DNA from 3 places in the Streptomyces sp. NPDC001816 genome. Region 3 is predicted to be linked to each of the others. Evidence: riboswitches for the same ligand, from Rfam matches in the RefSeq annotation. Region 3 holds a riboswitch; each other region holds the start of a gene.
What was found. A riboswitch is a leader RNA that binds a small molecule or an ion and turns the genes downstream of it on or off. The one in region 3 is predicted to bind cyclic di-AMP.

Region 1: linked by a shared signal. The riboswitch ahead of ACFYZZ_RS00625 (M23 family metallopeptidase) and the one ahead of ACFYZZ_RS40160 (transglycosylase SLT domain-containing protein) in region 3 are both predicted to bind cyclic di-AMP.
Region 2: linked by a shared signal. The riboswitch ahead of ACFYZZ_RS21730 (M23 family metallopeptidase) and the one ahead of ACFYZZ_RS40160 (transglycosylase SLT domain-containing protein) in region 3 are both predicted to bind cyclic di-AMP.

What each region holds. Positions count from the first base shown of each region.
Region 1 covers NZ_JBIATY010000001.1:143,007-146,270, forward strand. The annotation lists gene ACFYZZ_RS00620 (M16 family metallopeptidase) at 1-862, shown strand, start outside; cyclic di-AMP (ydaO/yuaA leader) riboswitch at 1,085-1,248, shown strand; gene ACFYZZ_RS00625 (M23 family metallopeptidase) at 1,261-2,016, shown strand; gene ACFYZZ_RS00630 (GntR family transcriptional regulator) at 2,215-2,910, shown strand; gene ACFYZZ_RS00635 (HPr family phosphocarrier protein) at 3,094-3,264, opposite strand, start outside.
Region 2 covers NZ_JBIATY010000006.1:20,884-24,147, reverse strand. The annotation lists gene ACFYZZ_RS21735 (PP2C family protein-serine/threonine phosphatase) at 91-1,302, shown strand; cyclic di-AMP (ydaO/yuaA leader) riboswitch at 1,544-1,703, shown strand; gene ACFYZZ_RS21730 (M23 family metallopeptidase) at 1,711-2,742, shown strand; gene ACFYZZ_RS21725 (aldo/keto reductase) at 2,816-3,264, shown strand, end outside.
Region 3 covers NZ_JBIATY010000016.1:167,860-171,123, reverse strand. The annotation lists gene ACFYZZ_RS40165 (polyprenyl synthetase family protein) at 1-592, opposite strand, end outside; cyclic di-AMP (ydaO/yuaA leader) riboswitch at 1,092-1,305, shown strand; gene ACFYZZ_RS40160 (transglycosylase SLT domain-containing protein) at 1,311-1,799, shown strand; gene ACFYZZ_RS40155 (HAD family hydrolase) at 1,835-2,647, opposite strand; gene ACFYZZ_RS40150 (FAD-dependent oxidoreductase) at 2,802-3,264, opposite strand, start outside.

The sequences.
Region 1 (3,264 bases), on a different contig from region 3:
CATGTCGCGGCCGCGCCAGGGCACCGAGGAGACGGTCGAGAAGATCGACGCTTCGGCCGTCCGCGCCTTCTACGACCGCCATGTGCGGCCCGCCACGGCCACCGTGGTCGTGGTCGGCGACCTCACCGGCACCGACCTGGACGAGCTGCTCGCCGACACCCTGGGCGCCTGGACGGGCACCCCGGGCGCGCCGCGGCCCGTGCCGCCGGTGACCGCCGACGACACCGGCCGGGTGGTCATCGTCGACCGGCCGGGCGCCGTCCAGACCCAGCTGCTCATCGGCCGGATCGGACCCGACCGGCACGACCGCGTGTGGGCCGCCCAGGTGCTCGGCACCTACTGCCTCGGCGGCACCCTCACCTCCCGCCTGGACCGCGTCCTGCGCGAGGAGAAGGGCTACACCTACGGCGTGCGCTCCTTCGGGCAGGTCCTGCGCTCCGCGCCGGACGGCACGGGCGCCGCGATGCTCGCGATCAGCGGCTCCGTGGACACCCCGAACACCGGTCCCGCGCTGCAGGACCTGTGGACGGTGCTGCGCACGCTCGCCGCGGAGGGCCTGACCGACGCCGAGCGGGACGTCGCCGTGCAGAACCTGGTCGGTGTGGCGCCGCTGAAGTACGAGACCGCGGCGGCCGTCGCGAGCACGCTGGCGGACCAGGTCGAGCAGTACCTGCCCGACGACTTCCAGGCGACTCTGTATCAGCAGCTCGCCGGCACCGGCACCGTGGAGGCCACCGCGGCGGTCATCAACGCCTTCCCGGTGGACCGCCTGGTGACCGTCCTCGTCGGTGACGCGGCCGAGATCAAGGCGTCGGTCGAGGCGCTCGGCATCGGCGAAGTCACCGTCGTGGCAGCCGAGTAGCGGCTTACGGCGCACCGCGCGCGTGGGGCCCTGACGATCCGACGGGTCGTCAGGGCCCTTTGCCGTGCGGAGCCCTTCCCCAGATGTCCGAATTGGGGCAGAGGTTGCCTGTCTGGCCTGTGGGATGCGCTACAAAAGCCCGGATCCGTTTGGGGATCGAAAGTCGGGCCGCATAGCGTCGACCGGGCTGTTCGTCAGGCAGTGCGCCGCGCCCGCGGCACCGGACAGTCATCGCCGAGTCCCCCCACGGCGCGAGCCAGGGGAGCCGGGGACCCACCGCAGTCCCTGGGGTGAATCGGACGCCCGCGCACCGGCGAGGGGGTCCGTAGGAGACCTTCCTGCTCCGAACCCGTCAGCTAACCCGGTAGGCGAGAGGGAAGGAAAGGACCAGCCACTTCATGGCGTTCATGTACGCCACCGGGAAGCACCGCAAGCCCGGCCGGGTCAAGCGCACCACCGTTCAGGCGGCCGGTGTCGCGGCCCTCACCACCACCGGTGTCGTCGGCACCCTGGCGGCCGGCCCGGCGCTCGCCGCGGACAACTCCGTCGAGGACACCGGCCTCACCCCGGTCATCACCGAAAGCGACTCGGTCGCCGAGCAGATCGACGCGCAGGCCGAGGCCCAGCTGGTGGCCGCCCGGCAGAAGGCGGCCGAGGAGGCCGCGGCCAAGGTGGCCGCGATGGAGGCGAAGAAGGAGCGCGAGGCCCAGGCCCGCGCCGCGCGAGAGGCCGAGCGCAAGCGCCTGAACGCCTTCGTCGCCCCGATCGCGCACTCGTACGTCTCCACCGGCTACAAGGCCAGCAGCTCCCTGTGGTCCTCCGGTTCCCACACCGGCATCGACTTCCACGCGGCCAGCGGGACGTCCGTCCACGCGGTCGGCTCCGGCACGGTCGTCTCCACCGGGTGGGGCGGCGCGTACGGCAACCAGATCGTGATCCGGATGGCCGACGGCATGTACACCCAGTACGGACACCTGTCGTCCATCGGCGTCGTCGTGGGCCAGAAGGTCCTCCCGGGCCAGCAGATCGGCCTGTCCGGCGCGACCGGCAACGTCACCGGACCGCATCTGCACTTCGAGGCCCGCACGACCTCCGAGTACGGTTCGGACGTCGACCCGATCGCCTATCTCCGCCAGCACGGCGTGAACGTCTGACGCTCCGGCGCACGACATCCCGAAGCCCCGGCTCACGAGCCGGGGCTTTCGCCGTTTTTCGCAGTGCCTGCGGCATCCGCTGTCCAAAAAATATCCATGGATTCCGGCCTGCCGTCGGAAATTCCGGCTCATTGCAATAGAGTCACGGAACATGCGTCCATCGTCGACGTTTCACGGGGATTAAAGCGGAGGTCGGTCATGCGTATTCCGGCGCACTCGGTGTGCACGGCGATCCGGGACGACATCGTCGCGGGTGTCTACGAGCGCGGCGGCCGCCTCACCGAGGAAGTCCTCGCCCGCCGCTACGGCGTCTCGCGCGTCCCTGTCCGTGAGGCCCTGCGCACCCTGGAGGCGGAGGGCTTCGTGGTGACCCGACGGCACGCGGGCGCGTGCGTGGCCGAGCCGACCGAGCAGGAGGCCGCCGACCTGCTGGAGATGCGCACGCTCCTGGAGCCGCTCGGCGCCTCCCGGGCCGCCCAGCGGCGCACCGAGGCCCATCTGAAGGTGCTGCGAGGGCTGGTCCGGCTGGGCCAGGAGCGGGCCAGGCGGGGCAGCAGCGACGATCTGCGCTCGCTGGGCGGCTGGTTCCACGAGACGCTGGCGCAGGCCTCCGGAAGCCCCTCGCTGTCCTCGATGCTGACCCAGCTGCGGCACAAGATCGCCTGGATGTACACGGTGGAGGCGCCGCCGAGTCCGGTGGACTCCTGGGCGGAGCACGGCGCGATCGTGGACGCGGTGGCACGCGGCGACAGCGAGCGCGCGCGGGCGATCACGGCGATGCACACGGAGCGCTCGACGGGCGCGCACCGGCTGCGGTTCACCTCGGGCGGGGACCGCTCCGAGCGTGTGAGGAACTCGCAACATGCCGTAAACATGCAGAGCCTGCGGCATTAACACGGGCGCCGTATACAAAGAGGAGATATTCGATGGGCGGGTATTTCCGCTGCCCTTTTCCCGGTGCGCCGTGAATTCGCGGTCGCGTGCCTTCGGTGTGCCTGTGGTGAATTCCCCGGACCGGGTGCAAAGAATGCGGAAGCCGCGCCACCCGGAAAGGGTGACGCGGCTTCCTGGCATGCCTCAGACGGTCTCGGGGAGCTCTTCCAGCCCCTCGGAGACCAGCTTGGCCAGACGGTCCAGGGCGATGTCCGCGCCCTCGGCGTCGGAGGCGAGGACGATCTCCTCGCCGCCCTGGGCGCCCAGGCCCAGGACAGCCAGCATGGAGGCCGCGTTGACGGGGTTGCCGTCAGC
Region 2 (3,264 bases), on a different contig from region 3:
ACAGTCTGTCATCCGCTCGGTCCACAGCGGTCGCCCGCCCTCCCCGCTCCCGCCACGCTGGACGCAGGTCAAGGACACGGGAGAAGAGCAGTGCGCCCTGGTGAGCTGGAGGAGAGCCCGTACGCCAGGGCCGGCAGCCGACTCCCGCGCGACCGCGCCCCGAACCCCGGCCCCGGCTCGGACCGCGCGCCCCTGCCGTCGGGCCGGCGCCGCGGCCGCCACCCCACCCCGCGCGCCCTGGCCCGCGCCCTGCCCGCCCTCCTGGTCGCCGCGGGGATCGGGTACGACCTGCTCACGCCGCGCGCCTTCACCGCCGTGCCCTTCTTCACGGCCGCCCCGCTGATCGCCGCGCCCCTGTCCTCGCTGCGCACCACGCTGCTCACCGGACTCGCCGCCCTGGTCGCCACCGTCGTCGTCACCACCCGGACCGGTCCCCCCACGGACGTGCACACGATCACCGAGATCGTCACCGTGGCCACGGTCGCCGTGCTGGCCGCCGCCATCAACCGCGTCCTGCGCCTCGGCGACCAGCGGCTCGCCTCCGCCCGGGAGATCGCCGAGGCCGCCCAGCGAGCCGTCGTGCCCGAACCGGACGACCGCATCGCCGGCTTCGACATCGCGGCCCGGTACGAGGCGGCACAGGAGGACGCCTTCATCGGCGGCGACCTGTACGCGGTGCAGGACAGCCCGCACGGCGTACGGCTGGTCGTCGGGGACGTACGCGGCAAGGGCATGGACGCGGTCGCCGCCGTCGCAGTGGTCATCGGGGCGTTCCGGGAGGCCGCCGAGCAGGAGACCACGCTGGAGGCGGTGGCCGCGCGGCTGGAGCGGGCGCTGGCCCGCGAGGGCACCCGGCGGGACGGGACCGACGCCTTCGAGGGCTTCACCACCGCCGTCCTCGCCGAACTCCCGCACGGCGGCAGCGGCGGCAGTGACGACGGCGTCGTCCGGATCGTCAACCGCGGCCACCCGCCACCGCTGCTCCTGCACGACGACGGCACCCTGCGCACCCTGGCCGCGCACGAACCCGCGCTGCCGCTCGGCATGGCCGACCTCGGCCGGTGGCCCGACCGCGCGACCGAGTCCGGCTTCCCGAGCGGCGCCACCCTGCTGCTCTACACCGACGGCCTGTCCGAGGCCCGTGACGCCCACGGCCGCTTCTACGACCCCCTTCGCCGGCTCGCCGGACGCCGCTTCCCCGACCCCCGCGCGCTGCTCGGCCGCCTCGCCGCGGAGGTGCGCCGGCACTCCGGGGGCGGGATGACGGACGACATGGCGCTGCTGGCCGTACGGCGGCCCTGACGACCCGCCAGTGTCACCCAAGGTGATCGGACGGAAGCCCTCCGCATAACATCTGAGACACCATCAAAACTGCCGAGACTCCTGGACGCCGGTCAACTCGCCCGTTTTCCACCGGTCCTGACGCCTACGTCCGCCCCGAAAAACGTTAATGATCAAGCAGAACGGCTTGGAATCTGACGTCCGGGTCTATTAACGTTCGATAACGCAGCGCGGTCGTCCCAGCCGTCACAAGAGGCGGCTCCGTGCGCACGCGCCGAATCCCGCAAGGGAACCGGGGAACCACCACCTTGGGGTGAATCACGCGGATGCCGCCGTGGAAGCACGGCAGGTATACGCGCGTAGGAGACCTTCCTGCTCCGAACCCGTCAGCTAACCCGGTAGGCGGAGGAAGGAAAGGAGTGCGCCTTCGTGGCGTCCAACCGGCCTGCCCCAGAAGCCCCGTTCATGCCGAGCGAGACCGAGACCTTCGGTTACTTCGGCGCTCAGAGCACCGACGAGGGCCCCTGGGAGGAGTGGAACCCCACCGAGGAGTCCATCCGGCCGGTACGCGGTCGGCACCGCGTGGGCAAGCAGCGCGGCGGCGGACTCGCCCGCAGCTCCACGGTCCTCGGCGTCGGTGTCATCGCCGCCGTCGGCGCGGGCGGCATGGCCAGCGCCCACACCGGCAAGCCGCCGGTCTCCATCTCCATGCCGGACCTGGACTCCGTCAGCTCCCTGTTCGACGACGGCTCCTCCTCCGACGCGCCCAAGGCCACCACGGCCTCGCTGACCAACGTCGGCACGACCGACGCCGCAAGCGACCAGAGCGACGCGGGCGAGGCCCTGCGCAACCGGATCATGGCCCAGGCCGAGCAGCAGCAGAGCAAGGCCGACAGCAAGGCCACCGCGATAGCGGCGGCCACCGCCGAGAAGCAGGCCGCCGACGCGGCCGCCAAGGCGCAGAAGGAAGCCGCAGCCAAGGCCGCCGAGGCCAAGAAGGCGGCGGAGGCCGCGGCCAAGAAGAAGGCCGAGGAAGAGCGCCTGGCCGCGCTGGCCAAGCAGTACAAGCTGCCGGTCGTCTCGTACACGATCACCGGCACCTTCGGCCAGCCCGGATCGATGTGGTCCTCCGGCTACCACACCGGCCTCGACTTCGCCGCGCCCACCGGCACCCTCATCAAGGCCATCCACAGCGGCACCATCACTCAGGCGGGCTGGGCCGGCGCCTACGGCTACCGCACCGTCCTCACCCTGGACGACGGCACCGAGCTGTGGTTCTGCCACCAGTCCTCGATCGGCGTCTCCGTCGGGCAGAAGGTCAGCACCGGCGACGTCATCGGCCGTGTCGGCGCCACCGGCAACGTCACCGGCCCGCACCTCCACCTGGAGGTCCACCCGGGCGGCCAGGCAACCGGCATCGACCCGATGGCGTGGCTGCGCGACAAGGGCCTCGCCCCCTGACACGTCCTTCTCCTGCGGGAACTCGGCACCGGCAGCGGAATGCGATCATTCACCGCCGGTGTTGTCGTAGAGCATGACTTCCCTGCGCACACTCGGCTCATCCGACCTTCAGGTCTTCCCCCTGGCCCTCGGCGGCAACGTCTTCGGCTGGACCGCCGACGAGGAGACCTCCTTCGCCGTCCTCGACGCCTACACGGCCGCCGGCGGCAACTTCGTCGACACCGCCGACTCCTACTCGGCGTGGATCGAGGGCCACAAGGGCGGGGAGTCCGAGACGATCATCGGCAGGTGGCTGAAGGCCCGCGGCAACCGCTCCGACGTCGTCATCGCGACCAAGGTCAGCCAGCACCCCCAGTACCAGGGCCTGACCGCGGCCAACATCAAGGCGGCCGCCGACGCCTCCCTGCGCCGCCTGGACACCGACCACATCGACCTCTATTACACGCACTTCGACAAGCCCGAGGTGCCCGTCGAGGAGATCATCGGTGCACTCGACGAGCTGGTGAAGGCGGGCAAGGTCCG
Region 3 (3,264 bases):
CGGCGCCGGACATCATGGCGCCGAACCGGCACGACACGGCCACCAGGGAGCCCGTCTTGCCGCCGAGCACGTCCAGGTAGTGGTCGACCGGGTCGCGGCCGTCCGAGGGTCCCGCGGTCTCCAGGATCTGCCCGGTGACCAGCCGCTCGAACGCGAGGGCCTGGACCCGGACCGCCTCGGGGCCGAGGTCGGCGAGGATCTGAGAGGCGCGGGCGAAGAGGAAGTCGCCGGTGAGGACCGCGACCGAGTTGCCCCAGCGGGTGTTGGCGCTGTCCACGCCGCGCCGCACGGACGCCTCGTCCATGACGTCGTCGTGGTACAGCGTGGCCAGGTGGGTCAGCTCCACGACGACGGCCGACGGCACGACGCCCGGCGCGTACGGATCGCCGAACTGCGCCGCGAGCATGACGAGCAGCGGCCTGAACCGCTTCCCACCGGCCCGTACGAGGTGCTGCGCGGCCTCCGTGATGAACGGGACCTCGCTCTTGGTGGCTTCGAGCAAGCCTTCCTCGACAGCCGCCAATCCGGCCTGGACATCGGCTTCCAGAGCCTGGTCCCGCACGCTCAGCCCGAACGGCCCGACGACGGTCACGAGGGGTCTCCTGTCTGCTGGTGTCTGCTGGCGATTACACGGTTTGTCGATAGGTCGTTGCCATCACTCAAGTCAGCGTATCCGGTCCTGTTTCGATCACCGATAGCGCCCACCGGTCCAGCCCGGGCGGTATCGGATCAGGGCCGGTATGTTTTTGATCATCTGATAAGTGTGGGTACACAACGACTTAACAGGATCTCGCCCGATTTGTCGCGAACCGCACGGCGGGCGGAGTACTCCTTTTGCACCACACCCAGCAAATCTCCCGAATCCCCCATGTCTGATTTGGTACCCTTTGCCATTTCGTGAGTTGGGTCACGCGGGCCCGGGAATCGGCCAAGGGGCGCCACCCTCGTTCTCCCCTTTCCACATCGGGCAGTTGAGCGTTGGCAACCGCAAAGGATCAAGTGCCCCATTTGGAATAGATCAAGGTCAACTGCCTCATTGGGTGAATTCAGTACTTGTTCCCGACATGTGCTGTCGCATAGCTTCCGGGCCAGTCAGACGAACGCCGAATCCTGCCGCGTCTGACACCACCCATCGACGAACTCATTCGTACGGCAGGAGCGGGGGACCCAGGTAAGCCGCCGGACCGGACGACGCACGTCGCGCCGGGACAGCTAGGGGTGAAGTCGTGCCTCCCCCCAGAGGTACGGCCGGGCACCTCCCCGCCCGAACCCGACAGCTCACCTCGTAGGCGACGGAGAGGAACGTCCCCATGCTTGCTGCCGCTCAGCCCCGCCGCACCCGCACCAACCGCCTCGTCCGCAAGCTCGCCGTCATCGGCACCGGCGCCGCCGTGCTCGCCCTTCCCGTCATCGGCGCGACCAGCGCCTCCGCGGCCACCCCCACGGCCAGCACGCCGGCCACCACGCTCGCCGGGTACCCGAACAACCTCGACGGCTGGATCCGCGAGTCGCTCGCGATCATGCGCGAGAAGGGCATCCCGGGGACGTACAACGGCATCTACCGCAATGTCATCCGTGAGTCGTCGGGCAACCCGGCGGCCATCAACCTCTGGGACTCCAACGCGGCCAAGGGCATCCCGTCCAAGGGCCTGCTCCAGGTCATCGACCCGACGTTCAACGCGTACCACGTGGCCGGAACGTCCTTCGACATCTACGACCCGGTCGCGAACATCACGGCCGCCTGCAACTACGCGGCCAAGCGCTACGGGTCGATCGACAACGTCTTCGGCGCCTACTGACCGGCGCCCGCGGCGGGCCACTACTGATATCCCGGTCAGTCGGTCGGGAACAGTCTTTCGAGGACGACGGCGATGCCGTCGTCCTCGTTCGACGTGGTGATCTCATCGGCGACGGCCTTGAGTTCGGGGTGGGCGTTGGCCATGGCGACGCCGCGTCCGGCCCAGTCGAACATGGGGATGTCGTTGGGCATGTCGCCGAACGCGAGGGCCCGGCCGGCGGCGATCCCCAGGTACTCGGCGGCCAGCGCCAGCCCCGTCGCCTTCGTGACCCCGGACGGCTGCAGTTCCACGGTCCCGGGCCCCGACATCGTGACCGTCGCCAGCGAGCCCACCGCCGAGCGTGCGATCGCCGCCAACTCGTCGTCGGACAGCGTGTGGTGGCGCAGCAGCACCTTGCTGATGGGCTCGCACCACAGGTCGTCGCGGCGGCCGACCCGCACGGCGGGCAGGGTCGGGTGCGGCATCAGATACCCGGGTTCGATCAGGGTGAGCCCGTCCACGCCGTCCTGGTCGACGGCCGCGTAGACCTGCCCCACCTCGGCCTCGATCTTGCCGAGCGCGGTCTCGGCCAGTTCCCGGTCCAGCCGGACCGACCACAGCAGACGGTCGGCGCCGGCGTCGTAGACCTGCGCGCCCTGCCCGCACACCGCGAGCCCCGTGCTGCCGAGGCCCTCCAGGAGGGGCCGTACCCGAGGAGCCGGGCGGCCCGTCACCACCAGGTGCCGGGCGCCGGCCCGTGCCACCCGCTCCAGCGCGGCGCGCGACCGGTCGGAGACGGTGTCGTCGCCGCGCAGCAGCGTCCCGTCCAGGTCGGTGGCGATCAGTGAGTATGCGGGGGGTGCGGCCATGATCAGAGAATACGGATCCCACGCCCCGCCGACTCACCCTGAAGTTCCCGGACTTGTGTGCTCCTCGGCCCCAAGTGGCCCCTGCGGCCGCCCTGATGGTGGTGGAGTTGACGCGATCGGACCTGCCGGTGAGCGAGACGGCGTCGTCCGCGGCTCAGCCGTGTGCCGCCGCCAGATGCCCGGCCAGGCGCGGCGAGGCGAACTCCGTGCCGCAGACGAAGCGCATCACCGGGCCGTACGAGGACGCCGCCGGGAGGCCGGTGAAGTACAGGCCGGGGACGGAGGAGACGTACCCGGGTCCGAGCCTGGGCGTGCCCCGGCTCACCGCCAGCCGGGTGCGCAGCTCAGGGCCGAGGAAGTCCATCGCGGCGATGTTCACGCGGTAGCCGGTGGCCGCGATCACATGGTCGGCCGAGAGCCGCTCGGTGCCCTTGCCGTGGGTGCGGACGGTGAGGACCGGGCTGCCGTCCGGGGCCTCGGCGCCCACCACCCGCTCGACCTCCTGGACCTGCACCCTGCCCTCGAAGCGGTCGCGCAGCCACCAGGCGCCGAGCGGACCGAGGACCCGGCGGACCAGGTAGTGGCGGGTGCGGGCGGGCAGGAAGCGGTACGGGTGG